Linked DNA regions of Skermanella sp. TT6. The protein of the gene in region 1 interacts with the protein of each later gene in a pairwise test. Links are inferred from orthologs where the notes say so. Each region holds a gene or a part of one and is shown on either strand. Other genes may lie near its edges. The genes, in order: mrdA and IGS68_RS18320.

Region 1 (10,389 bases):
CTCGCTGGGCGCCCCCGACGACACCGGCCGCCGCCGCGCCCTGTACGAGCCGGTCCACGGCTCCGCCCCGGACATCGCCGGCCGCGACCTCGCCAACCCGATCGCCACGCTGCTCAGCTTCGCCATGATGCTGCGCTACTCGTTCGACATGAACGAGGATGCCGACCTGATCGAGCAGGCGGTCCAGACCGTGCTGAACGGCGGCACCCGCACCTCCGACATCATGGCGCCGGGCATGGCCCGCTGCTCCACGTCGGTGATGGGTGACTCGATCGTCCGCGTCCTGGAGCGGATCGCCGCCTGACCCAAGCCGAAGCGCGGGCCGACCCCGGCCCGTGCTTCCCGGTATCCCGAAACGCCTCGCGTCACCGCGCCGCATCGACCGTCGCGTGATGGCTCGTGGGCCACGTTGCGATGCGACTATCAAGGCGCTGGTCTGGACCGGCACCCCGGCCCTGCCGCGCATCCTGACCGGCACCGGCGTCGAGCGCTTCGTTTCGACCGAGTTCGCCAGCATCCGCCTGCGCCACCCCGACATGGTGGCCGAGCTGGCCGGCGGCGTCCTTCACCTGGAACTGGAATCAGGCTCCTCCCCGGACATCGTCTGGCGGATGTACGAGCATGACGGCCTGATCTCCGAACGCTACGGCAACGCGCCGGTCACCCAGCTCGTGCTGCGCCTCGGCGAGCGCCGGTCCGACGAGCCCGCCGGCATCTTCCATCCCAGCCTGAACTTCCGCTTCGAGGTCCGCTACATCGCCGACTTCGACGCCGGCCCGCTGCCCGACAGCCCGTCGCCCAACGGCGCGGTACTGCTAATCCTGTGCAAATGCGACGATATTCGAGAGCGCGTGCGCGCGATCCTGGCACGACTCGCGACGCTCGGCAGGCGGGACCGGAGCGGTTCGACATGGTCGGAAACCGCTCAGCCACCTTCAACGCCGCCGCCAAGCATCGCTTCGAGGCCCTGCCGCCCTGCTTACGAGGCTTGAAGCCGGGGGTGCTGTCGTGGTGACCACCTTGTCGTCCGGCGCCGGCGGGGCGTCAAATCGCCGAACCGTCGTCCTGAACCTGCAATCCTGCCTGCCGACAGAGCCAGAAAGAAAAGGCCGCCGTCCCTTGCGGGACGGCGGCCTTTCCGGTCTTCGTCCGATACGGGATCAGGTCCCGGTGCGGCGTTCCTCGAATTCCATGCCCGAATGCACGGTCCGCGCGGCGGCGGCGGCCGAGCGCTGGAAGGCCAGGACGACGGCGGCCATCTCGCGGCTGGTGGCGGGGGTCAGCGGGCGGCCGGGCAACCGGGTCACGCCGTCCTCGCCCACTTCGCCGTCCATCAGGCGGCGGAGCGCCTCGCGGCCGCGGCAGAGGCGCGACTTGACGGTGCCGACCTTGGCGCCCAGCACGTCGGCCGCTTCCTCGTAGCTCATGCCCTCGAGGCCGATGAGGAGAAGCACTTCACGCATTTCCGGGGTCAGCCGGGCCAGGGCCCGCTCCAGGTCGCGGACGGCGAGGCCGTGCTCCTGGGCGGCCGGCGCCGGCGGGCTCAGCGCCTCCAGCGTCTCGTCCGGCGTCGCGGTGGTGCGGGCGCGGCGCAGCTCGTTGATATGGGCGTTGCGGAGAATGGTGAACAGCCAGGCGCGCATGTTGGTGCCCGGCGTGTAGCTGTCCAGGCGGGTCAGCGCCCGCTCGAGGGTGTCCTGGACAAGATCGTCGGCCCGCTCGGGGTGGCCGACCAGAGCCCGCGCGAAACGGCGCAGAGCGGGAATTTCCTGTTCCAACCGGTCAAGCGTGTTTTCAGACATGGGTGACAGCCTCCCCGGACATTTCCGACTTCGCGCTGTTGAGCAAGGATGGGATGGTTGAGCGCAACACCATTATTCCACTTCCTGACCAGCCGGCCGCCGTCCCGAGACGGCAGCGCCGGCCTGTTTGGGTGAACCACCGCCCGGTCCCGCGGCTGGACGCCTGCGGCGCGCCAAACACACGAACTCCTAGGCAGTAAAACCTTTGGACGCCACTTTGTTCCCGCGACCCGCAAAAAATTCCGGCTTCGAAAGATCGCGGCGTAGACCGCGTGATTTCCTTCGTCATCATCGGTTTACATCCTGCAGGACCTGCCGGAACCGGATCACCGGGGCGTCGACGTTACCTCTAGGATATAAGCCCCCTGGCCCGCAACACGACCTATCTTTAAGAAACAAAACGCTACCCCCAACGTCATATTCTGACGCTTTGTAGCCATTTTAATATCACGATCCAGCCCTTGGCCTGTCCTCGACCTGTCCCCGATGCCGGGACCCCTGTCCGGAATGTCCCGTGGCATCCAGCAAATCAGGCGGAAAACGGTTGCGGGACACCCGCCCCTTGCTTTAGACATACCGGGCCTGGGGCCTTGGTCGGACACGATAGCCGGCCAGACGCCTTAACGCAAATTTAACCATACCGGCGCCACCTTGGCACCAGCAGCCGGTCCCGGCACCCCGGCGGTGCGGACCGATTGACCGAAGGTAGAAACTGGTGATTACGCAGGCTCGCACGTCCGACATCATGAAGGCCCCCCGCGGGGACCGGATCGGTGCGCGTGCTCCGGCCATCGCCAGCACGGGCGGTTCCCTGCCCCTGCCGGAAGCGCTGCTGTCTGCCCGTGGGCTGCATGGGGCTCTCCTTCTGCGACTTATGCGCCCCTGAGCGCCGCCGTCGTCATTGACAGGTGTTCAGGGGGATCATGGCGCTCGCGCCATCCATCACCGTCGCATCATTGATATCGGTCCTGCCCGCAGTCCGGTCCCGTCAAGGGGGCCGCGGGCACCGGTAAGCACAGAAGGATCCAGTTCCATGACCGCCGCCACCGACCAGACCCCCGTCAACGCCGCCCCCTCCCCTTCCGACGCCGGCCGCGTCATCATCTTCGACACCACCCTGCGCGACGGCGAGCAGTCGCCCGGCGCCTCCATGAACCTGGAGGAGAAGCTGCGCATCGCCCGCGTGCTGGAGGAGATGGGCGTGGACGTGATCGAGGCCGGATTCCCGATCGCCTCCAACGGCGACTTCGAGGCCGTGCGCGAGATCGGCAAGGTCGTCCGCAACTCGGTCATCGCCGGACTGTCGCGCGCCAACCGCCGCGACATCGACCGCGCCGCCGAGGCCCTGCAGTTCGCCGAGCGCAAGCGCATCCACACCTTCATCTCCACCAGCCCGCTGCACATGAAGTACAAGCTGCAGATGGAGCCGGAGAAGGTGCTGCAGGCCGTCTGGGACAGCGTCACCCACGCCCGCAACCATGTGGAGGACGTGGAATGGAGCGCCGAGGACGGCTCGCGCACCGAGCACGACTTCCTGTGCCGCTGCGTCGAGACCGCGATCAAGGCGGGCGCCACCACGATCAACATCCCCGACACCGTCGGCTACGGCGTGCCGGAGGAATACGGCGCCCTGTTCACGATGCTGATCAACCGGGTGCCCAATGCCGACAAGGCGATCTTCTCGGTCCATTGCCACAACGACTTAGGGTTGGCGGTCGCCAACTCGCTGGCCGGCGTCACCGCCGGCGCCCGGCAGATCGAATGCACGATCAATGGCCTGGGCGAGCGCGCCGGCAACGCCGCGCTGGAGGAGATCGTCATGGCGCTGCGCACCCGCGCCGACGCCCTGCCCTACACCACAGGCATCCAGACCGAGCAGATCATGACGGCGTCCCGCCTGGTATCGGCGGTGACCGGCTTCGTGGTCCAGCCGAACAAGGCGATCGTCGGCAAGAACGCCTTCGCCCATGAGTCCGGCATCCACCAGGACGGGATGCTGAAGAACGCCCAGACCTACGAGATCATGACCCCGGAATCGGTTGGCCTGAACCGCTCGACCCTGGTCATGGGCAAGCATTCCGGCCGCGCCGCCTTCCGGGCCAAGCTGAAGGACCTGGGCTACGCGCTGGGCGACAACGCCATCGAGGAGACCTTCGTCCGCTTCAAGGACTTGGCGGACAAGAAGAAGGACGTCTTCGACGAGGACATCATAGCGCTGGTCGACGACAGCATCGGCAGCACCAACGAGCGGATCCGCTTCGTCTCGCTGATGGTGGTCGCCGGCTCCAAGGGTCCCCAGCGGGCCGAGCTGGAGCTGGAGATCGACGGCGAGGCCGTGAGCACGGTCGCGACCGGGTCCGGCCCGGTGGATGCCACCTTCAACGCGATCTCGGCGCTGTTCCCCCACGAGGCCAGGCTGCAGCTGTACCAGGTCCACGCCGTGACCGAGGGCACCGACGCGCAGGCGGAAGTGACCGTCCGGCTGGAGGAGAACGGCAAGACGGTCAACGGCCAGGGCGCCGACACCGACACCCTGGTGGCGAGCTGCCGCGCCTATGTCCACGCCCTGAACAAGTTGCTGACCAAGCGTCAGAAAACGGCGCCCGAGGCACTCTCCGCTTGAGTGGTTTGCGGCGTTGCTCTATTCAAACGGATGGTGGTTCGTGCCCTCGAGCCTCCATCCAGATTACCTCCGACGGCGGCTCGCCAATGAGCCGCCGTTGTCTCGGATGGGCCGCGTCAACCGGATGAAGAGTTAATCAACTCCATGTTTTCCAAATTGCTCGGCGTCCTGTCGGCCGACATGGCGATCGACCTGGGTACGGCCAACACCCTCGTGTACGTCAAGGGGCGGGGAATCGTCCTGAACGAGCCGTCGGTCGTCGCCATCGCCACCATCCGCGGCAAGAAGCAGGTGCTCGCGGTCGGCGACGAGGCCAAGATGATGCTGGGCCGCACGCCCGGCAACATCCAGGCGATCCGGCCGCTGCGGGACGGCGTCATCGCCGACTTCGAAGTCGCCGAGGAGATGATCAAGCACTTCATCCGCAAGGTGCACAACCGCCGCAGCTTCGCGAGCCCGCAGGTGATCATCTGCGTGCCGTCGGGCTCCACCGCGGTCGAGCGGCGCGCGATCCAGGAGTCGGCCGAGTCGGCCGGCGCCCGCCGGGTCTTCCTGATCGAGGAGCCGATGGCAGCCGCGATCGGCGCGGGCCTGCCGGTGACCGAACCGACCGGCAGCATGGTCGTCGATATCGGCGGCGGTACGACCGAGGTCGCCGTGCTGTCGCTGGGCGGCATCGTCTATTCCCGCTCGGTCCGCGTCGGCGGCGACAAGATGGACGAGGCGATCATCGGCTATATCCGCCGCAACCACAACCTGCTGGTCGGCGAGAGCTCGGCCGAGCGGATCAAGAAGGAGATCGGCTCCGCCTGCCCGCCCGAGGACGGCGAGGGCCGGATCATGGAGATCAAGGGCCGCGACCTGATGAACGGCGTGCCCAAGGAACTGATCATCAGCGAGCGCCAGATCGCGGAATCCCTGTCCGAGCCGGTCAGCGCCATCATCGAGGCGGTGAAGGTGGCCCTGGAGCACACGGCGCCGGAACTGGCCGCCGACATCGTGGACAAGGGCATCGTGCTGACCGGCGGCGGCGCCCTGCTCAGCAACCTGGATTATGTGCTGCGCCACGCGACGGGCCTTCCGGTCTCCATCGCCGACGATCCGCTGTCCTGCGTGGCGCTCGGCACGGGCCGGGCTCTCGAAGAGATGAAGACGCTTAAGCACGTTCTCATCCAGATGTACTCCTGATATTCATAATCGGCGCGGCACACTCCCTCCAGGAGGGCTGCCGCCCGTGCAACCTCCTGACATCCGGCTTTCAGCCCCGCAGAGCACAGGAAAGGCCCCGTGAAGACACGTGCCACCGGATCCGTGGTTCGTCTCGCCGCACCCCTGCGCGCGCTGGCCCAGCGATTCTCCTTCCTTCTCCTGGTGTTCGCCGCCATAGCCCTGATGATGGTCGGCAAGGTCGACACCGTGCTGGTGGACGGGCTGCGGGTCCGGGTGACCGATGCCTTCGCCCCGATCCTGGACGCGATCTCCCGCCCCGCGGCGACGGCGGCCCATTTCGTCGAGAGCCTGCACGAGATCGTCAACCTGCGCGGTGAGAACGAGCGGCTCCGGCAGGAGAACGCGGCGCTGCTGCAGTGGCAGCAGGCGGCCCAGCGGCTCGACGCCGAGAACCGCAGCCTGCGCAGCCTGCTGAACTACAAGCCCGAACTGGCCGCCTCCTACATCACGGCCCGGGTCGTCGCCGATCCCGGCGGCGCCTTCGTCCGCACCGTCGTCGTCACCGCCGGCCGGCGCGACGGCGTCAGGCCCGGCCAGGCCGCCGTGTCCGGCCGGGGATTGATGGGCCGCGTGGTCCAGGCGGGGGAATGGTCGTCGCGCGTCCTGCTGATCACGGACCTCAACTCGCGCATCCCGGTGGTGATCGAGCCGTCGCGCCAGCGCGCCGTGATGGGCGGCGACAATTCCGGGACGCCGCGCCTGCTCTATCTGCCGGGCGACACCGCGCCGGCGGTCGGCGACAGGGTGGTGACCTCGGGGCATGGCGGCATGTTCCCGCCGGGGCTGCCGGTCGGGCTGGTCGCGGAGGTGGGCGAGAGCGCGATCCGGGTGCAGCCCTTCGTCGATCCCGGGCGGGTCGAGCATGTCCAGCTGGTCAATTTCGGGCTGTCCGGCGGCCTTGGCGCCAATGCCCCGGCGGACGCCGCCGGCGGCCTGAACTGACGCCGGCGGGACCCTTGCCCATGACCGGCGGCTTCTGGAGCAGGATCGACCAGACGGGGCGCAACATGGCGCCCCTGTCGATCACGGCGGCCCTGATGCTGGTCGGGATGGTGCCCCTGCACCTGCCCAACTATGCCCCGGTGGCCCCCATGCTGCCGCTGATGGCGGTCTATTACTGGGTGATCCACCGGCCCGACCTGCTGCGCCCCAGCATGGCGTTCGGCCTGGGCCTGCTCCAGGACCTGCTGAGCGGAACCCCGCTGGGGATGACGCCGCTGATCCATGTGCTGGTCTACTGGGTGGTGCTGACCCAGCGGCGTTTCTTCCTGGGGACGTCCTTCGCGATGCTGTGGTTCGGGTTCGCGCTGGTGGCCTTCGGCGCCGGCCTGGTCGGCTGGCTCGCCTGGTCGATCCTGAACCTGCGGCTGCTGTCGCCCAACTCTGCCCTGATGCAGTCGACCATGACGGTGGCGGTGTTCCCGCTGTTCGGCTGGCTGTTCATCCGCATCCACCGCGCCTTTCTCCAGGCCTGACGAGGTCCTTGCCGCCATGGAGCGCGATACCGATAGATACCGCAGCCTGACCCGGCGGGCCCTGATGCTGGGCGGCATGCAGGCCGGCCTGCTGTCGACGCTGGTCGCCCGGATGTATTACCTGCAGGTGCTGGAGTCCGACCGATACACGGTGCTGGCGGAAGAGAACCGGATCAACATGCGCCTGCTCGCCCCGTCGCGCGGCCAGGTGCTGGACCGGTTCGGCGTGCCGCTGGCGGTGAACCAGCAGAATTTCCGCGTGGTCATGGTGTCGGAGCAGGCGCGCAAGATCGACCGCATGCTGACGCTGATCTCGGAGATCGTGCCGCTGACCGAGGCGGACTGGCGCCGCATCACCCGCGAGATCCAGCGCAAGCGCGCCTTCGTGCCGGTCACGGTGAAGGAGAACCTGACCTGGGATCAGGTCACCATGATCGAGGTGAACGCCCCCGACCTGCCCGGCGTCTCGATCGAGGTCGGCGAACTGCGCAGCTATCCCTACGAAGCCGCGACCGCCCATTTCCTGGGCTATGTCGGCGCCGTGTCGGAATCCGAGCTGAACGGCGATCCGGTCCTGGCGCTGCCCGGCTTCCGCATCGGCAAGTCGGGCATGGAGAAGTTCCACGACGCCAGCCTGCGCGGCGTCGCGGGCACCAGCCAGTTGGAGGTCAACGCGGTCGGCCGGGTGATCCGCGAGCTGTCGCGCCAGGAGGGCCAGCCCGGCCGCGACCTCACGCTGACCATCGACATCGGCCTGCAGCAATACGCCCAGGATCGGCTGAAGGAGGAGAAGAGCGCCGCGGCCGTCGTGATGGACGTGCATACCGGCGGCATCTACTCCATGGCGTCGAATCCCAGCTACGACCCCAACCTGTTCACGACGGGCATCAACGCGGAGGCCTGGGAGGACCTGCTGTCCGACCCGACGACCCCGCTGACCAACAAGGTGGTCGCCGGTCAGTACGCGCCCGGCTCCACCTTCAAGATGCTGGTGGCGCTGGCGGCGCTGGACAGCGGCATCGTCGGGCCGCGCCATACGGTGTTCTGCCCCGGCCACATGGACCTGGGCGACCACCGCTTCCATTGCTGGAAGAAGGGCGGGCACGGCACGCTGGACCTGGTCGGCGCGCTCAAGCATTCCTGCGATACCTTCTTCTACGACCTGGCGCGCCGGATCGGCATCGACCGCATCCACGACATGGCGAAGCGCTTCGGCATGGGCCAGCGGACCCAGCTCGACCTGCCCAGCGAGCGGCCGGGACTGATCCCCAGCCGGGAGTGGAAGCAGGCCAACCTGGGCAAGTCCTGGACCCAGGGGGAGTCGCTGATCGCCGCAATCGGCCAGGGCTATGTGCTGGCGACCCCGCTGCAGCTCGCGGTGATGCTGTCCCGGCTGGTCAACGGCGGCTTCGCGGTCAAGCCGCACCTGACCAAGCAGATCGAGCGCGGACCGGCGGAACAGACCGCCTGGCCTTCCCTGGGTGTCAACAAGGGCCACCTGGACCTGGTGCTCCAGGGCATGAACGCCGTGATGAACCAGCCGGGCGGCACCGCCTACAAGATGCGCATAGCCGAGGCCGGCTTCGAGATGGGCGGCAAGACGGGGACCAGCCAGGTCCGCCGCATCACCATGGCGGAACGCAGCACCGGCGTCCTGAAGAACGAGCAGCTGCCGTGGCGCCAGCGCGACCACGCGCTGTTCGTCGGCTTCGCGCCGCTGCACGCGCCGCGCTACGCCTGCGCCGTCATCGTCGAGCATGGCGGCGGCGGCTCGGCGGTGGCGGCGCCGATCGCCCGCGACATCCTGCTGGAGGTCCAGCGCCGCGACAGCGCGCGGGGCGTGCCCCAGGTCTCCAGCGCGGTCCCGGCGGCGGAGCCGGCCCAGCCGGCTCCGGGGGACAAGCCGGGGAGGATCGGCGGATGAACGGCGACTTCCTGGGCCACCAGCCGGAACTGACGCTGGGCGAAAAGCTGTGGCAGATCAATTGGAAGCTGATCCTGCTGCTGACGGCCATCGCCTCGGTCGGCTGGGCCATGCTCTATTCGGCGGCCAACGGCAGCGTCGATCCCTGGGCCTCCCGCCAGGCGGTCCGGTTCGGCGCGGGCATCTGCGTGATGGTGGCGGTTGGGCTGATCGACCTGCGGCTGTGGCTCCGCCTGTCCTATCCGATCTACGGCGTGGCCCTGGTGCTGCTGATCGCGGTCGAGATCGTCGGCGAGATCGGCATGGGGGCGCAGCGCTGGATCGACCTGGGCATCATCCAGATCCAGCCGTCGGAGATCATGAAGATCGCGATCGTGCTGGCGCTCGCCCGCTACTTCCATGCCGCCTCGCTGGAGGAGGTCGGTCGGCCCACCTTCCTGATCGTGCCGCTGCTGATGGTGCTGGCCCCGGTCGGGCTGGTGATGAAGCAGCCGGACCTGGGTACCGCGCTGATGGTCATGATGGTCGGCGGCGCGATCTTCTTCCTGGTCGGCGTCCGGCTGTGGAAGTTCGCCGTGATCATCGCGGGCGGCGCCGCCTCGATCCCGGTCGCGTGGCAGTTCCTGCACGACTACCAGAAGAACCGGGTGCTTATCTTCCTGAACCCGGAGAACGATCCGCTGGGCGCCGGCTACCACATCACCCAGTCCAAGATCGCGCTGGGGTCAGGCGGCGTGGTCGGCAAGGGCTACATGATGGGCAGCCAGAGCCACCTGAACTTCCTGCCGGAGAAGCAGACCGACTTCATCTTCACGATGCTGGCGGAGGAACTGGGCATGATCGGCGGCACCGGGCTGCTGCTGCTCTACAGTCTTCTGATCGCCTACGGCGTCATCATCGCGCTCCGCTGCCGCAACCAGTTCGGCCGGCTGGTGGGCCTGGGCGTTTCCACCAACCTGTTCCTCTACGTCTTCATCAACATCGCCATGGTGATGGGCCTGATCCCCGTGGTCGGCATCCCCCTGCCCCTGATCTCCTACGGCGGCACGGCCATGCTGACGGTGCTGTTCGGCTTCGGGCTGGTGATGTCGGTCTATATCCACCGCGACGTCCGGATCACCCGCCGGACGCTGGCCGGAGAGCTTTGACGGGTCTGGTAAAAAACTGTCATGGAAGCGGTTTTTTGGCATCGACAAGGGGGGTCCGCTTTGCTATCTACCCCTCGTCGCCGAACACCGGACGGAAACGGACGGAACGCTGCGGCGGACATTGCGGGTGCATAGCTCAGTTGGTAGAGCAGCTGACTCTTAATCAGCGGGCCCAAGGTTCGAGTCC
Region 2 (16,850 bases), 3.1 Mb from region 1 along the record:
ATGAGCGTGACGGGCGGTTGATGCCGGTATCGGGCCTCTGGCCTGTCCATCCCAAGACGACGGAAGAGCAGTCCAGAGCCATGCCCGAGGGACATCCGACGATCGCGTTCGTCGCCGCCGATACGAACGAGGCGCGCAACGCACAGGTGCGGCTGGCGCACCGCTACGGCAACACGCCGCTCGACCACGCGGATACGGTCGTGGCACTCGGCGGCGACGGCTTCCTGCTGGAGACGCTGCACAGGACGCTGAAGCGGCCGGTTCCGGTCTATGGCATGAATCGCGGCTCGGTCGGCTTCCTGCTGAACGAGTTCAGCGAGGAGAACCTGGTGGACCGGGTCGCCCGCGCGCAGAAAGTGAGGCTCCACCCCTTGCGCATGGTCGCGATCCGGGAGAACGGCGAACGGACCGAGGGCCTCGCCATCAACGAGGTGGCACTGCTGCGCGAGACCCGGCAGGCGGCGAAGCTGCGGATCACCGTGGACGGCGTCGTCCGGCTGCCGGAACTGATCTGCGACGGCTGCCTGGTCGCGACGCCGGCCGGGAGCACCGCCTACAACCTGTCCGCGCATGGCCCGATCCTGCCGCTGGGATCGAGCATCCTGGCCCTGACGCCGATCAGCGCTTTCCGCCCGCGCCGCTGGCGCGGCGCGCTGCTGCCCCAATCGGCGCGCATCGTGTTCGACGTGCTGGAATGCTCCAAGCGACCGGTCAGCGCGGTCGGCGACTTCACGGAGGTCCGGGAGGTGATCCGGGTAGAGGTCCATGAGGATCGCGACGTCTCCCTGACCCTGCTGTTCGACCCGGAGCACAATCTGGAGGAACGTATCCTCAAGGAGCAGTTCGCCCCCTGAGGTTTCGCCGGCCGGGCGGATCAGCGCCTGCGCCGCCGATCCTCGTAGCGGCAGGTCAGCAGGTCGTCGAAGCGGCCGATGAAAGTCAGCCCGTCCTCCATCTCGTACTGCCAGCGCACCTCTCGCCCGTTGTCCCTCAGGACGCGGAACAGCGGCCCTATGCTGGTGATCTCCTGGTTGCGGCCGTCGACGCAAACCACCTCGAACGGCCCTTCGCGGGCGAGTTCGACGGTGGGTAGCGGCGCCTCGTCGTCGGACGAGAACTGCGCCGCGGCGACCGACGGCGAAAGCGCCGTCAGCAGGGACAGCACGACCATGGGCCGGAGCCTGGGAGGCAGTGTCATGGGTGCGAAGTCATGGACTGAGGTCGGGAACGGTCTCGGAACGATCCCCGTCTAACCCGCCCTCCGCCCGCCGCGCAACGGTGCATTGGTGGTCGGGAGGATGGCCCTACTCGGCGGCGTCCAGCTTGACCGCATCGCCGGCGTAGGAAGCGAGATGCCGGATCAGCATGGTCAGATGGGACTGCAGGCGGCCGAAGCCCTCGTTCCTTTCCAGCGTCTCCTCGTTCATGTAGAGGCCCCGGTGGATCTCGAACTGCAGGCTGTGGAGGCCGCGCTTCGGATCGGAATAGCGCCGCACCAGTTCGACCCCCTTGTAGGGATCGTTGACCCTGACCCTGTAGCCCAGGCTGGTCAGGAAAGCGGCGACGTACCGCGTGAAATCCGGTTCGCAGGTGGTGCCGTCCCGGTCTCCCAGGACGAAGTCCGCCCGGGTGGCCGGATCGCGGCCGAAGGTCGGCATGGAGTGGCAGTTCAGGTGGTAGACCGTGCCGAAGCGGCCATAGGCCCGGTCGATCGCGCCGGCGACCTGCTCGTGATAGGGACGGTAATAGCGGTCGATCCTTTCGGCCACGTGGGGCACCGGGAGGCGGCCGTCGTACATGGGAATCCCGGGCTTGCACAGGCGCCGGATCAACCCCATGCCGGCATTGCTCTTGTCGCTGGGGCGTAGCGGTTCCGGCCACTGCCCGTCGAGCAGTTCCGGCTCGATATCGTCGATGGCCCGGTTGACGTCGATGTAGCTCCGCGGGAAGAGGGCGGCGATCAGGGTGGCCCCGGCCTCCGGCGCGGCCGAGACCAGCTCGTCCACATAGGTGTCCTCCGCCTGCCGGAGGGCCGGCAGCGGGCAGACGAAATTGAAATCCCGGGGATAAACGGAGCCGCTGTGAGGCGAGTCGAGCACCAGCGGGACCATCTGCCCGACCGGATCGTCACGCACCAGCACATCTTCGATCACAAAGCTCATCAGACCTCCGTCCGGCACGAAGCCGCTCCGGATTGGAGTTTCGAAATTGTTACACCGACGATATACCCCGTACCGTGCGTACCGTCGATGGAAACCTTCGAGGCTTCGGTCCATACCGGAGGCTGGAGCGTTTCCGTCGCATGCCTGATTCGCGCGGTTTCGCTCCTGTACAGGTTTGTCCATGGTCCCGCCCCCTCCTATAGTGGACCGGCCGGCCGAAATGGGACAGCCGCGACGCAGCACTCCGCCGCCCATGGCCCCGAGGGAACCAGTACGTTGACTCACGCCTATCGGATCGAACTGACGCCGCCGGACATCACGCCTTATCGGGCCGGCAATACCGGCATCGATTTCGTGACGACGCTGGACAGCGGCAGGAGCGGCCCGCACGTCCTGGTGAACGCGCTGACCCACGGCAACGAGCTCTGCGGCCCCGTCGCGCTGGACTTCCTGTTCCGCCAGGGCGTACGCCCGGTCCGGGGAACCCTGACCCTCTGCTTCGCCAACACGGCGGCCTACCAGTGCTTCGATCCGAAGCGGCCGGGCAACTCGCGCTTCGTGGACGAGGACTTCAACCGCGTCTGGGCGGAAGACGTCCTGGATGGTCCGCGCCGCTCCGTCGAACTGGAGCGCGCCCGGACCTTGCGTCCGCTCTACGACACCGTGGACCTGCTGCTGGACCTGCATTCGATGCAGAACGCGACCGCCCCCCTGGTGCTGTGCGGCGCCACGGACCGCGGGCGCGATCTGGCCAAGGCGGTCGGCGTGCCGGAGTGGGTGGTGAGGGATTCCGGGCATGCCGCCGGACGCCGCCTGCTCGACTACGCCCCCTTCGTCGATCCTGCCGCGCGGAAGACCGCCCTGCTGGCCGAATGCGGGCAGCACTGGGCGGCATCGTCGGCCGACGTGGCGATCGAGGTGACGCTCCGTTTCCTGCTCGCGACGGGAACCGTCACGCCGGAATTCGCCGCTCCCCATCTGCCGCCCACCCCGCCGCCGCCCCAGAAGGTGATCGAGATCACCGAGGCGGTCACCATGGCCGGGAGCGACTTCCTGTACGAGGCGGACTATGTCGGGATGGAGATCATCGAGCGCGCCGGAACCCTGATAGCGCATGACGACGACCGGGAGATCCGCACGCCTTACGACGAATGCGTGCTGATCATGCCGTCCCGGCGGCTGCGCCGGGGACAGACGGCGGTCCGGCTCGGCCGCATCGTCTCCTGACCGGCCGATGACCCATCCTCCTGCCGACCGGTGGCGGAACGCGATCCGCAACCTCAAGCCCGGCCTGCTTGCGCTGACCCTTGGTCTGGGAACCGCCGGCGGAGCCCTGTTCTCCTTCTTCCACCTGCCGCTGGCCTGGATGATCGGCTCCATGGTGTTCTGCACGGCGGCGGCCATGGGCGGCCTGCCGGTCCAGGTGCCCGGCGGCCTGCGCTCCGCCATGATCATGATCCTGGGCATCATGCTGGGCAGCGCCTTCAACCCGGACATCGTGGGCCGCCTGGGCGACTGGGTGCTCAGCCTGACCGGCCTCGCGCTCTACATCCTGACCGGCGGCGCGCTCGGCATCCTGTTCCTGCGGCGGGTCGCCCGCTACGACCCGATCACCTCCTTCTTCACCGCGACTCCGGGCGGGCTGAACGAGATGGTGATCGTCGGCGGGGCGATGGGCGGCGACGACCGCACCATCTCGGTCGCCCACAGCGCCCGGGTCATGCTGGTCGTCATGGTCGTGCCGGTGTGGTTCCAGTTCTTCGAGGGCTACAGCCCCGCCGCCCGGGGACCGCTCGGGCCGGGCCTGACGGAGGTTCCGCCGGTCGACCTGGCGCTGCTGGCGTCCTGCGCGGTCGGCGCCCTCCTGGGCAAGTGGCTCCGCCTGCCGGCCTACATGCTGGTCGGCCCGATGCTGCTGAGCGCCGCGATCCATCTGGCCGGCCTGACCGCCGGCAAGCCGCCGGGCGTGCTGGTCGCCGCGGCGCAGATCGTCGTCGGCGCCGCGCTGGGCAGCCGGTTCTCCGGGGTCAGGCTCAGCCGGATAGCCCACACGCTGGCGATCGCCTCCGGCCTGACGCTGATGCTGCTGGCCGTCACGATGGTCTTCTCCGTGGCGCTGCACTGGCTCACGGGGATACCGCTTCCGGCCCTGGTGCTGGCCTTCGCGCCGGGCGGGCTGGCCGAGATGAGCCTGGTGGCCCTGGCGCTCGGCGTCGATGCCGCCTTCGTATCGACCCACCACATCGTGCGCATCGTCCTGATCGTGTCGCTGGTCCCGCTGGTCTTTCGGGTGTACCGCCATATGGCGGACCGCCGGATTCCGAAGAACCCGGAGTAGCATCCCGCCCGTCCGGCAGGCGGAGCGAACCAACCGGCCGGGCCAAGCGTTGACGCTGCATGACCAGCAACATCGCCGCCCCCCATCTGGAAGGCCGCCCGCGGGCCACCGGACCGATGCCGAACCATTCCCCGGCGGCAGGAGGCCGGAGCACCGCCGAGCGGGTGGCGCTGATCGGCTTGTTCAGCCTCGCGGTGCTGTACACGCTGTACTTCGCGCGCGACCTCCTGCTGCCGGTCTTCCTGGCGCTGCTGCTCAGCCTGCTGCTGCGGCCCCTGGTGAAGGCGTTGCGGCGCCTGCGCGTCCCCGAGGTGGTGAGCGCCATCGCCCTGGTGGTCCTGCTGCTCGCGGGGCTGGTCGGGGCCGCCATCAGCCTGACGGAGCCAGCGACTTCGTGGATCCAGCGGGCGCCGGTCGTGGTGCGCGAGATGGAGTTCAAGCTGGGCGACCTGCGCGACTCGATCGAGAGCGCTCGCCGCGCCTCCCACCAGATCGAGCAGATGGCGGCGGCCGCCGACGACGAGGCCCAGGCCGTCATCGTCCGGGGACCGACCCTGGCCGAACAGGTGCTGACCCAGACCCAGGTGGTGGTGGCCCAGGCCTTCATCGTGCTGGTGCTGCTGTTCTTCTTCCTGGCCGGAGGGCGCAGCATGCTGGAGCAGGTCATGGGCTCCATGACCAACCTGGAGGCCCGCATCCATTATGCGACGATCGCGGGGACCGTGCAGAAGAACATCGCGGTCTACCTCGCGACGGTCACGCTGATCAACACCGCCCTGGGGCTGGCGACCGCCGGCCTCATGACGGTGCTGGGAATGCCCAACCCGGGGCTGTGGGGCGTCATGGTGACGACGCTCAACTTCATCCCCTATCTCGGCTCCGGCGTCAGCCTGGTGGTCATCGGCGTCGTCTCCGCCCTGACCTTCGACGACCTGCTCCAGATCGCCGCCCCGCCGCTGGCATTCCTGGTCCTGACCGCGATCGAGGGCAACTTCGTGACTCCCATGATCGTCGGCCGCCGACTGACGCTCAACCCCATCGGGGTGTTCCTGACGATCCTGTTCTGGGGATGGCTCTGGGGCATTCCCGGCGCGCTGATGGCGGTGCCCATCCTGGCCGTCTTCAAGATCCTGTGCGACGCCCACAAGCCGCTGCATCCCCTGGGCGCGCTGCTCGGCGGCAAGCCGGGCACCTAGCCGTACCCGCCGGTGCGGATAGGCTCGCACCCCCGGCCCGATCTGTGGCATTTTGCGGATCACGGATACGAGGGGGAGTGCAGCTGTGGATTTGGTTCTGAACGGCTTTTCGCTGTTCGTGATCGCGGTGGTCGCGTTCGCGGTCGTCACCGTGCTGCTGGGTGTCAAGACGGTGCCGCAAGGGCAGGAATACACCGTCGAGCGGTTCGGCCGCTATACCAGGACCCTGTCGCCCGGCCTGAACCTGATCGTCCCCGTGATCGACCGGGTCGGTGCCAGGCAGAGCATGATGGAAACCGTGATGGACGTGCCCTCGCAGGAGGTCATCACGCGCGACAACGCCATGGTGAAGGTCGACGGCGTGGTGTTCTTCCAGGTGCTCGACGCCGCCAAGGCATCGTACGAGGTGAACAACCTCCCGACCGCCGTGCTCAACCTGACCATGACCAACATCCGCACGGTGATGGGCTCGATGGACCTCGACGAGCTGCTGTCCCAGCGGGACAAGATCAATACCCAACTCCTCCACGTGGTGGACGAGGCGACCACTCCCTGGGGACTGAAGATCACCCGGATCGAGATCCGCGACATCCAGCCGCCGCGCGACCTGGTCGACAGCATGGCCCGCCAGATGAAGGCCGAGCGCGACCGCCGCGCCTCGATCCTGGAGGCCGAGGGGCAGCGCGCCGCGGCCATCCTGCGGGCGGAGGGAGAAAAGCAGGCGGCGATCCTGCAGGCGGAGGGCCGGCGCGAGGCCGCCTTCCGCGACGCCGAGGCGCGCGAACGGGAGGCCGAGGCGGAAGCGACGGCCACGCGGGTGGTCTCCGACGCGATCGGCGGCGGCAATGTCCAGTCCCTCAACTATTTCGTCGCCCAGAGCTATGTCGAGGCGCTGACCCGGATCGCCGCCGCACCGAACCAGAAGGTCCTGTTCATGCCGCTCGAAGCTTCCAGCCTGATCGGCACGATCGGCGGCATCGCCGAACTGGCCAAGGCCAGCTTCAGGCCCGACCCGCCCCCGCCGGCGCCGCCAAGCCCGGCGGCATCGCCGCCGCCTCCCCCGGCCGGCCCCTGGTCAAACCCCTGAGCGGCCGGAGGCGCCATGGAAATCCAATCCTGGTACTGGCTGGTGACCGCCCTCGTCCTCGCGGCGATCGAAGCCTTCGTGCCCGGCACCTTCTTCATCTGGCTCGCGGTCGCCGCGGCGGTGGTCGGCCTGACCCTCCTGGCGCTGCCGGACCTGCCGTGGCAGATCCAGTTCCTGGCCTTCGCGATCCTGTCGATCGGATCGGCGGTCGGGTTCCGGCAGTACCAGCGCCGCCATCCCGAGACCAGCGCCGACCCGACCCTGAACCGGCGCGGCGCGTCCCTGGTCGGCCGGCTGGTCGTGCTCGAAAGGCCGATCGTGAACGGCAGGGGCCACGCCTTCGTCGGCGATACCCTGTGGACCGTCACCGGCAAGGATCAGCCGGCCGGCGGCACGGTCAAGGTGGTCGGCACCGACGGCATCATGCTGAAGGTGGATTCCCCCGACCGGACGGGGTGATTAGCCGGTGCAATCCCGCCCGGTGACGGGTTAATGTTGGAGAGCCAACCACCTATCCCGGATTCGAGGAATCGCCTTGGCCCAGCCAGCCCTGTCTACGACCGACCCGGCATCCGAACGGTTGCCCCGCCAGGGATTCTTCCTGCTGGCGTCGCTCGCCCTGTTCTGGGGCACCAACTGGCCGGCGATGAAGCTGGCCGTCCTGGACATGGACCCCTGGACCTTCCGGGCGATCTGCTTCGTCGCGGGTGCCGGCGGGCTGATGCTGGTCGCGCGCGCCCGCGGCCTCAGCCTCCGCATTCCGCGCGGCGATCTCGGTCCGCTGATCCTGACGGCCTTCATCAACGTCACCTGCTGGCAGGTCTTCTCCGCCTTCGGGCTTACTCTCATGGCGGCCGGGAGGGCCTCCATCATCGCCTTCACCATGCCGCTCTGGGCATCGATCCTGAGCGTCATCTTCCTGCGCGAGCGGATGACGGCGCTTCGGGTGGTCGGCCTCGCCCTGGGGTTGACCGCACTGGCGATCCTGCTGATCCCGGAATTCGGGCGCATAGGGGGAACCCCGTGGGGAGCCGCCATGATGTTGGCCGCCGCTGTCTCCTGGGCGGCGGGAACGGTGATGCTCAAGGCGATCCCCTGGCGAATGGAGACGGTCCAGCTCGCCGCCTGGCAGCTCGCGATCGGCGGACTGCCGGTGATCGCCGCCGCCCTTCTCGTCGGCCGCCCCTCGTCCGTGCTGGACCTGTCGACCCCGGGCGCCCTCGGGGTGATCTATGCGGCGCTGATCCCGATGATCTATTGCCACTGGGCATGGTTCCGGATCGTCGCGCTGTTCCCGGCGAACATCGCGGCGATCGGAACCCTGTCCATTCCGGTGGTGGGCGTCTTCTCCAGCGCGCTGATCCTGGACGAGCCCCTAGCGGGCGCCGACCTGCTGGCCTTGGCCCTGGTCGTCACCGGCCTGTTCATCGTCCTGGTGCTGCCGAGCCTGCTGCCGGGACGGTCCCGGCCCGCCTAGAGCCGTGCCCGATCGGGTCGATCCGATGCGTTGCGCCATGGGCGCAACCTACGATCGTCGGCCGGCATCGCCTCCGCCCTGCATCGAGCCGTAGGTGCGGCGAGTGGAACGGCAGCCGCGTGAACCGACGCGGTTCAACCTGATCGGAGATCGCTCTAGAGTTCGATGCCGTCGGCAGGGTCCCCGGGATCCGCGGGAATGCGGGGCGCCTCCTTCGCCCTTCCCGGATCGATCCGGCGGATGATGATGTCCCCGTTCTCGGTGATTTCCGGCAGGCCGTAGCGCGGCAGTTCCTCGACCAGTTGTTGAAGCCCGAGCATGAGCTTGTTCAGCCCCTCCCTGGCGAGGTCCGTCCCGCTCGGCTCCCGCTGTGGGGGAGCCGCGGGTTCGGCCACGACGGGAGCCGCGGCCAGCATCGCGCTGACGCACAGCATCGAAATCGACAGGCGCATGATAGTCCCTCCACGCCGCCCTTCGGGCGGTCTCCGAACCGGGGACGCAGGATAGCGTGCCGCCCGCCCGGCGTCAGGGGCCAATCGGGAGTGCCGGGATGGTCGCCGGCCTAGCTGGTCAGGTCCTCCAGCGTCTGGCGGACCACATGGACGATCGCGGCGCCGTGGGCGGCGGTGTCGATGCCGAGCGCGCTGCCGATGACGCCCAGCTCGATCTCGGTCGTCGGCGCGTAGCGGGCGATCTCCTGGACCGCGGACGAGGACATGATCGCTTCGCGGTCCAGGTCGAGCGAGGTGGCGGTCTGGGCACGCCAGGCATTGAGCGCCGCGACGATGGCGCTCTGGATCTGGGCCGTCTCCTCGCGCTTGCGCAGTTCCTCGTACATCACCAGGATGTGCCAGGCACCGTCGGCGAAAGCGGTTTCGATCCTGCTGACTTCGACGGTGCGCAGGAACTCCGCCAGGGCCAGTTCGTCTTCGTGAATGGCGGCGTCACGGATCTTGAAGGTGCGGATTTCGCTGCTCATCGTATCTCCACGCGGCGGTTTCCACCTATAGTATTAGCCTGTATGGGATCTTTTTGCCACTAAAGATACGATTGCGACAGGATGAATCCGTTCAGAACGGGGCATCGACCGGAGCGGCTTCGGCGAACCCCTTCAGGATCGAGCATCCGCAGTTGGGGCATTGGATCGCCTCGATCATCCGGCGGGCCTGGGTGTCGTCGAGGCTGACCCCGAGCTGCCGCTCGACCTCCGCCACCATGGCGCGATGGAGCTGGTTGGCCGCACCGCAGCTGTCCTCAATCACGCCGGCATAATCCTCGGCCGGCAGCAACTGGAAAGCGCCGGCCGGGCCGGCGACCGCCAAGCCCGCGGCGAAAGCGGACAAGGCTCCGGAAAGCCGCAGGACGTCGCGCCTCGTGATGCCGGTGCTCATCGTCACTCCCTTTCTCTCAGCCGCTGGGACAGAGCATTACGCCCTCCGGTCCGTTCGGTCAATCCAAGGCGGTCGCAGGCCATTTCCACACCACAGATATGCATTTAACTTCCTATTCACATCGGTATCATCCTGCCCACATGGGTGGAAACCATTCAGAAAGCGTGAATTGCGATGGCAGACATCACTCTCGGCAGGCCGAGCGGCATACCCGCGCCGGACCGGACCACGGATCCGCGCGTCGTGGCCGTGGCCGCCCTGCTGCTCCTCGGAGGAGCGGTCTGGCTGACCGACGCCGTATCGGCCCGGCAGGCGGCCCTGTACCTCGTCGGCGGCGCCCTGGGACTCACTCTCTACCATGCCCTGTTCGGCTTCACCTCCTCGTTCCGGGTCTTCATCTCGGACCGTCGCGGCGCCGGCATCCGGGCACAGATGGTCATGCTCGCCCTGGCCTGCGCCCTGTTCTTCCCCGCCCTGGCGGCGGGCGAGCTCTTCGGCCAGCCGGTCGCCGGGTTGGTCGCGCCGGTCGGCGTCTCGGTGGTGTTCGGCGCCTTCCTGTTCGGCGTCGGAATGCAGCTCGGCGGCGGGTGCGCTTCAGGAACGCTCTACACGGCCGGCGGCGGCAACACCCGCATGATCGTCACGCTGGTCTTCTTCATCGTCGGATCGGTCGTCGGCGCCGCGCACCTGCATTGGTGGTCGGCGCTTCCCTCGATCGGCCCGGTCTCGCTGGTCGGCAGCCTGGGCGCCCTGCCCGCGCTGGCCCTGAACCTCGCCGTGTTCGCGGCGATCGCGGGCGGCACCGTGGTCCTCGAACGGAGGCGCCACGGCGCCTTGCGCCCGGGCAACCGGACCGCCCATCGCGGCTGGCAGCGCTTCGTCCAGGGACCCTGGCCGCTGATCTGGGGCGGCGTGGCGCTGGCGGTCCTGAACTTCGCCACGCTCGCCCTGGCCGGCCGGCCCTGGGGGATCACCTCCGCCTTCGTTCTGTGGGGAGCGAAGCCGCTGGACGCGCTGGGATTCGACGTGGCCTTCTGGCCTTACTTCTCGGCGCCGGAGCGTGCCGCGTCGCTGGAGAACAGCATTTTCCAGGACATCACCTCGGTGATGAATTTCGGCATCATCCTGGGAGCGCTGCTGGCGGCCGGCCTTGCCGGGCGGTTCGCCCCGGTCTGGCGGGTGCCGCTCCGGTCGCTTGCCGCGGCTGTCGTCGGCGGGCTGATGCTGGGATACGGTGCGCGTCTCGCCTATGGCTGCAACATCGGCGCCTATTTCAGCGGCATCGCGTCGGGCAGCCTGCACGGTTGGGTCTGGCTGGTCGCCGCCCTGGCCGGGAACGTGGTCGGGACGAGGCTGCGTCCGCTGTTCGGGCTCGAGGTCGAGAAGACTCCCCGCGAAACCGCCTGCTGAAACGAAAAGGGCCGGCACTCCCCCCGCGGGGGAGCGCCGGCCCGATCGAAAGCCCCTCGGCCTCCGCGTCAACGCGCCCGGGTGGCCGTATCCTCACGCAGACGCTGAGCCAGTGCCGGCGTCACCTGTCCGTCGACCGGCAGGTTCGCTTCCTGCTGGTATCGGCGGATGGCGGCGCGGGTCCGTTCGCCGATCCTGCCGTCCACGGCCCCGACATAGAAGCCCCGCATCGTCAGGCCCTCCTGGACCTCGACCTCGGTCGTCGGAGTATCGGGCCGGTTCCGCGAATAGACCTTCGGCAGGTGGAAGCTGACATGGTCCAGCAACTCCTGGCTCGCGCAGCCCGTCACCGGCAGCCGGGCCGCCCGCTCGTATTGGCGGATCGCCTCCGCTGTGCGCGGCCCGAACCGGCCGTCGATGCCCCCCGGGTCGAACCCGTTGACGGCAAGCTCCCGCTGAATGCCCTCGACCATCCCGGTCGGGGCGGGCTGGCAGGCCGCCCAGGCCGAGCCCCCTGCCAAGAGCGTCAGCATCGCCGCGCCGACGCACCATCCCGCACCCTTCATCCGCACACCTCTTTCGGTCACCCTGCCCTCAGTCCGCCGCTTCACTGTCGCCCTGTCCCTTGATGCGCTGGGCCAGGGCCGCGGCCAGGAACTCGTCGATGTCCCCGTCCAGCACGGACCCGCTCTGGCTGGTCTCCACGCCGGTCCTCAGGTCCTTGACCATCTGGTAGGGCTGCAACACGTAGGACCGGATCTGGTGCCCCCAGCCGATGTCCGACTTGGTGGCCTCCAGCGCTGCGGCCGCGTCCTCCCGCTTCTTCAGTTCCGCCTCGTAAAGGCGCGCCCGAAGCATGTCGAAGGCCTTGGCGCGGTTCTTGTGCTGCGACCGCTCCTGCTGGCACTGCACGACGATGTTGGTCGGGATGTGCGTGATCCGGACCGCCGAGTCGGTCTTGTTGATGTGCTGGCCGCCGGCGCCCGACGCCCGATAGGTGTCGATGCGCAGGTCCTTGTCCAGGATCTCGACGTCGATCTTGTCGTCGATCACCGGGCTCACCGCGACGCTGGCGAAGCTGGTATGCCGGCGCGCCTGGCTGTCGTAGGGGCTGATCCGGACCAGACGATGGACGCCGGCCTCCGTCTTCAGCCAGCCATAGGCGTTGTGGCCCTTGATCTGCACCGTCGCGGACTTGATGCCCGCTTCTTCGCCGGCACTCTCTTCCAGCCATTCGGTCTTGTAGCCGTGCTGCTCCGCCCAGCGCAGATACATGCGCAGGAGCATCTCGGCCCAGTCCTGGGCCTCGGTCCCGCCGGCGCCGGCGTTGACTTCCAGGAAGCAGTCGTTGGCATCGGCTTCGCCGGACAGGAGGCTTTCCAGTTCCAGCTTGGCGGCCTTGTCCTTGAGCGCCAGCAGGACGTTCTCCGCGTCGGTGACGACGGTCTGGTCCTCTTCCGCCTCGCCCATCTCGATCAGCTCGATGCTGTCGTTCAGCTCGCGCTCCAACGCCCGGTAGCCGTTGACCGCGACGTCGAGTTGGGTCCGCTCGCGCATCACCTTCTGCGCGCGGTCGGCATCGTTCCAGAGATTGGGATCCTCGGAGATGGCGTTCAGTTCGTCCAGGCGCCTGACTGCATTTTCCCAGTCAAAGATGCCTCCTCAGCAGCGCCAGCGATTCCCTGATCGCCTCGGCAGCCGCTTCGATCTCGGCTCGCATGGCGGGCCTCCTCGTCGCTATTGTTCAAGATCTCTGTTCAACGACGCTTACTTAGACCCTTGAAGCTTCCGCGCCAAGGGTCAATAGAGCCCGCCCGTGCCCGTCGAGGCCGGCGCCTGCTCCTGCCCCTGGGAACGGCCCGGGGGCGGAACGCTGCCCGGCGGCAGGAACGCGCCGCCGCCGGGACCGGAGCCGGACGCGATCTCGCTGCCGTCCAGGACGATGTAATCGCCGGGACGGGGCTCGGTCCCCGGCTTGAAGGCCTCCCAGATCGCGTTGCGCTGGCCGGGCTCGGCGAGTTGGCCGGTCGCGGCGTCGACGCGGACCAGCCGGATCCCGGGCGGCATGCGGAACGGCGTCGCCGGCTCGTCCTTCAGGGCGTCGGCCATGAAGTCCTTGAAGACGGGAGCCGACACCGAGCCGCCGGTCTCCTTCGCACCGAGCGACCGGGGCTGGTCGAAGCCGATATAGAGGCCGACCGCCAGATCGGGCGAGAAGCCGACGAACCACGCATCCAGCGCGTCGTTGGTGGTGCCGGTCTTGCCGGCCAGCGGCTTGCCGACCGACGCGACCATCCTGGCGGTGCCGCGCTGGACGACGCCTTCGAGGATGGAGACCATCTGGTAGGCCGTCCGCGGGTCGATCACGCTCTCCCGCGCGTCGGGCACGTCGGGGACGGCGAGGTCGGGCGACCACTGGATGCCGCCGCAGTTCGGGCAGGGCCGCATGTCGTGCTTGAAGACCACCTTGCCGGTATGGTCCTGGATGCGGTCGATGAAGGCCGGGATCACTTTCTTGCCGCCGTTCACGATCATGGAATAGGCGGTGGTCATCTTCAGAACGGTGGTCTCGCCGGCCCCGAGCGACATCGACAGGACGGGCGGAAGCTTGTCGACCACGCCGAACCGCTCGGCATAGTCGGCGACCCTGTCCATGCCGACGCTGTTGGCGAGGCGTACGGTCATGACGTTGCGGGACTTCTCCATGCCGACCCGGAGCGTGGTCGGCCCGAGGAAGTCCTCGGAATAGTTCTGCGGGCGCCACAGCGCCTGTCCCGGACCCGGCTGGATCGCGAAGGGCGCGTCCATCACGAGGCTCGACGGCGTGAAGCCATTGTCCAGAGCCGCCATGTAGACGAACGGCTTGAACGACGAGCCGGGCTGGCGCAGCGCCTGGGTGGCCCGGTTGAACACGCTGATCCGGGAGCTGAAGCCGCCGCTCATGGCCAGCACGCGGCCGGTGTGGGGGTCCATGGCCACCAGCCCGCCCTGTACCGCCGGGATCTGCCGGAGCCCGTACGTGCCGGCGGGCAGGTCCTTGCCCTTCGCGTCCTTGGCGACCGGCTCGACCAGGATGACTTCGCCCTGGGCCAGGACGTCGCCGGCCTGCTTGACCTCGGGACCCATGCGCTCGCCCTCGACCCAGCGGCGCGCCCACTTCAGCTCCGACAGCGGGATACGGCCCCGTCCGCCGTCCGCAAGGCCGATCTGCGCCTCGCCCGCCTCGACCTCCAGCACGGCGGCCATCTGCCAGATCTCGCCGCCGGCCGGCATCGGCATCTCGGCAAGCTGCTTCGCCCAGTTCTGGAAACTCTCCAGCTTGCCGACCGGGCCGCGCCAGCCATGGCGGCGATCATACGCCACCAGGCCGTCGCGCAGGCTGCGCGTCGCGATGTCCTGAAGCTGGGGGTCGACGGTCGTTCGCACGGAATAGCCGCCCTCGTAGAGCTGCTGCTCCCCGAACCGGGCGAGGAGTTGGCGGCGGACCTCCTCCGCGAAATAGTCGGCGATGACGTACTCGGTCTCGTCGCGCCGGCGCACCTCCAGCGGTTCGGCCTTGGCCTGGGCGGCCTCCTCCGCGGTGATCGCGCCGTCCTCCTGCATCCGGCCGATCACCCAGTTGCGACGCGCCACGGCCGCGTCGTGCTGGCGGACCGGATGATAGTTGTTCGGCGCCTTGGGCAGGGCCGCGAGATAAGCCGCCTCGGCGATCGTCAGTTCGTCCAGGGGCTTGTTGAAATAGTTCAGCGCGGCGGCGGCCACGCCGTAGGAGCGGTTCCCCAGGAAGATCTCGTTCAGGTACAGCTCCAGGATCCGGTCCTTCGTGAAGGCCTGCTCCATGCGGAAGGCCAGGATCGCCTCCTTGATCTTGCGCTCGAACGACACCTCGTTGGTCAGCAGGAAGTTCTTGGCGACCTGCTGGGTGATGCCGGAGGCGCCGATCATGCGGCGGCCGCTCGCGACATTCTCCACGTTGGTGACGATCGCCCGCAGGATCGCGCCGAAATCCACGCCCCGGTGGCTGTAGAAGTTCTGGTCCTCGGCGGAGATGAAGCCGCGGATCACCCGCTTCGGCATCGCCTCGATCGGGATGAAGACGCGCCGCTCGGTCGCGAACTCGGCCAGCAGGCGCCCGTCCCCGGCGTGGACGCGGGTCACGGTCGGCGGCTGGTAGTCGGCCAGCTGGGCGTATTCCGGCAGCCCTTGGCTGTAATGGTGGATTGCGAATACCACGCCCCCGGCAGCCACCACGACGAGGAAGAAAACTGCGGACAGGATCCCGACTAAGATACGCATAAGTATTCCACGAACGATGAAAAGGCCTCGCGGCCCGTCCGGCCGCAGCCCGAACGGACCAGCCTGCCAGGATCTAACCTGCGGGCGCACACTCTAGCAGATCGAATGCGGCTATGTTGAGGTCAAGACCGGCTTACGCCGGTCCTTGCGGCGAAATACCCATCGATGCTCCGCTGGATCGAACGCGCGATCCGGGCCCGGTGTTCCGCCTGCTCCAGCAGTTTCGCGTCCAGCGGGCTCGACAGGTACCCCAGCTCGATCAGCACCGAAGGCACGTCCGGGGCGGTCAGCACCGCGAAGCCGGCGGAGCGGTGGGGGCGCGGCACCAGCCTGGCATGGCGCCCGACCTCCTCGACCAGCAGGTTGGCCAGCCGGCGGGACTGGTTCATCGTGTCGCGCTGGGCCAGGTCGATCAGGATGCTCACGACCTCGTCGTTCTCCGCCGTCAGGTTGACGCCGCCCAGGGCGTCGGCCCTGTTCTCGCGGGCCGCCAGCATGTCGGCCTCGCGGTCGGACGCCTTGTCCGACAGGGAATAGATCGACATGCCGCGCATGTCGCTGCTGCCGATCGAGTCCGCGTGCAGGGAAATGAACAGGTCGGCGCCGGCCTCGCGCGCCAGTGCCACGCGGTCGCGCAGGCGGAGGAAGACGTCGCTGTCCCGGGTCAGGACGACCCTGTACCGCCCGGTGGCGACGAGCTGGTCGCGCACCACCCGGGCCATGGCCAGCGTGATGTCCTTCTCGTAGACCCCGGTGACGCTGATGGCGCCGGGGTCCACGCCGCCATGGCCGGGGTCCAGCGCGATGACCCGCCGCGCGTCGGTCCGTGGGCTTGGCCGGCGGGGCGGCAGGGGCACGGTTCCCAGGGCGGCCAGGGTCGCCGGCGAGTCACCCGCCTCTTCCCGGAGGCCCCGCGGCATCTGCGGCGGGACGACCGCCGCGGCCGCCGGGGACATGGTGACGGCGACCGTGTCGGTCGGCGGGTCCGGAAGCCGCGGAACCGAACGGGCCGCGGCGGTGCTCAGGGGGACGGTGTAGGCCGGGGCCGGCGGCGCCGCGCCGTCGGCGCTCCCCCTCGTTCCGACGACCCGGCCCAGTTCCGCCGCGAAGGTGCCGGGTCCGACCGACTCGAGATCGAGCACGAACCGGGGCTGCCTGCCGTCTCTCGGCGGGATGAGGAATGCTTCCCGGACGCGGACCGGGCCGTCGACCTCCAGCACCAGCCGGAGGGTGCCCGGCCGGAAGGAGGCGTAACGGTAGCCGCGCACGAGCCCGGCGGCGGCACCACCCCGGTTGGCGGAGGCGTCCCAGTCCAGGTCGGGCAGATCGACCACGACCCGGTAGGGGTCGGGCAGAGTGAAGACCCTGAAATCGATCCGGTCGGTGACCTCCATCACGAATCGGGTCTTGTCCGGATGGACGCCGAGCCGCGCATCGACGACCGCGGGCCGCGCAGCCGCCTGCCCCGCGTGCGCCGCGGCAAGCCAGAAGAC

What was found.
Region 2: the proteins of mrdA (region 1) and IGS68_RS18320 interact in binary tests that used the Escherichia coli proteins (3 or more experiments, as listed by UniProt). The link is inferred for Skermanella sp. TT6 from one-to-one orthologs.

Annotation. Positions count from the first base shown.
Region 1 is NZ_CP067420.1:814,976-825,364, reverse strand. The notes cover bases 6,699-9,600. They hold mrdA (penicillin-binding protein 2), read left to right. Parts: upstream 6,699-7,146; coding sequence 7,147-9,054; downstream 9,055-9,600. Other genes in these bases: rodA (rod shape-determining protein RodA), read left to right, coding at 9,051-9,600; mreD (rod shape-determining protein MreD), read left to right, coding at 6,699-7,130. Outside these bases: leuB (3-isopropylmalate dehydrogenase), read left to right, coding at 1-304; IGS68_RS03845 (hypothetical protein), read left to right, coding at 393-992; IGS68_RS03840 (sigma-70 family RNA polymerase sigma factor), read right to left, coding at 1,161-1,802; IGS68_RS03835 (2-isopropylmalate synthase), read left to right, coding at 2,836-4,425; IGS68_RS03830 (rod shape-determining protein), read left to right, coding at 4,570-5,613; rod shape-determining protein MreC, read left to right, coding at 5,713-6,597; more of mreD, read left to right, coding at 6,618-6,698; more of rodA, read left to right, coding at 9,601-10,202. UniProt on the Escherichia coli protein: Catalyzes cross-linking of the peptidoglycan cell wall. Responsible for the determination of the rod shape of the cell. Is probably required for lateral peptidoglycan synthesis and maintenance of the correct diameter during lateral and centripetal growth.
Region 2 is NZ_CP067420.1:3,901,263-3,918,112, forward strand. What follows is about bases 12,610-15,719. They hold IGS68_RS18320 (penicillin-binding protein 1A), read right to left. Parts: upstream 15,358-15,719; coding sequence 12,862-15,357; downstream 12,610-12,861. Other genes in these bases: IGS68_RS36190 (N-acetylmuramoyl-L-alanine amidase), read right to left, coding at 15,480-15,719. Also shown: GTP 3',8-cyclase MoaA, read left to right, coding at 1-21; IGS68_RS18240 (NAD kinase), read left to right, coding at 81-854; IGS68_RS18245 (hypothetical protein), read right to left, coding at 875-1,198; IGS68_RS18250 (N-formylglutamate amidohydrolase), read right to left, coding at 1,305-2,162; IGS68_RS18255 (M14 family metallopeptidase), read left to right, coding at 2,439-3,389; IGS68_RS18260 (AbrB family transcriptional regulator), read left to right, coding at 3,397-4,500; IGS68_RS18265 (AI-2E family transporter), read left to right, coding at 4,560-5,696; IGS68_RS18270 (SPFH domain-containing protein), read left to right, coding at 5,782-6,783; IGS68_RS18275 (NfeD family protein), read left to right, coding at 6,799-7,242; IGS68_RS18280 (DMT family transporter), read left to right, coding at 7,319-8,260; IGS68_RS18285 (hypothetical protein), read right to left, coding at 8,416-8,712; IGS68_RS18290 (HRDC domain-containing protein), read right to left, coding at 8,823-9,239; IGS68_RS18295 (hypothetical protein), read right to left, coding at 9,331-9,651; IGS68_RS18300 (YeeE/YedE family protein), read left to right, coding at 9,826-11,061; IGS68_RS35615 (peptidoglycan-binding domain-containing protein), read right to left, coding at 11,130-11,627; more of IGS68_RS36190, read right to left, coding at 15,720-16,751. UniProt on the Escherichia coli protein: Cell wall formation. Synthesis of cross-linked peptidoglycan from the lipid intermediates.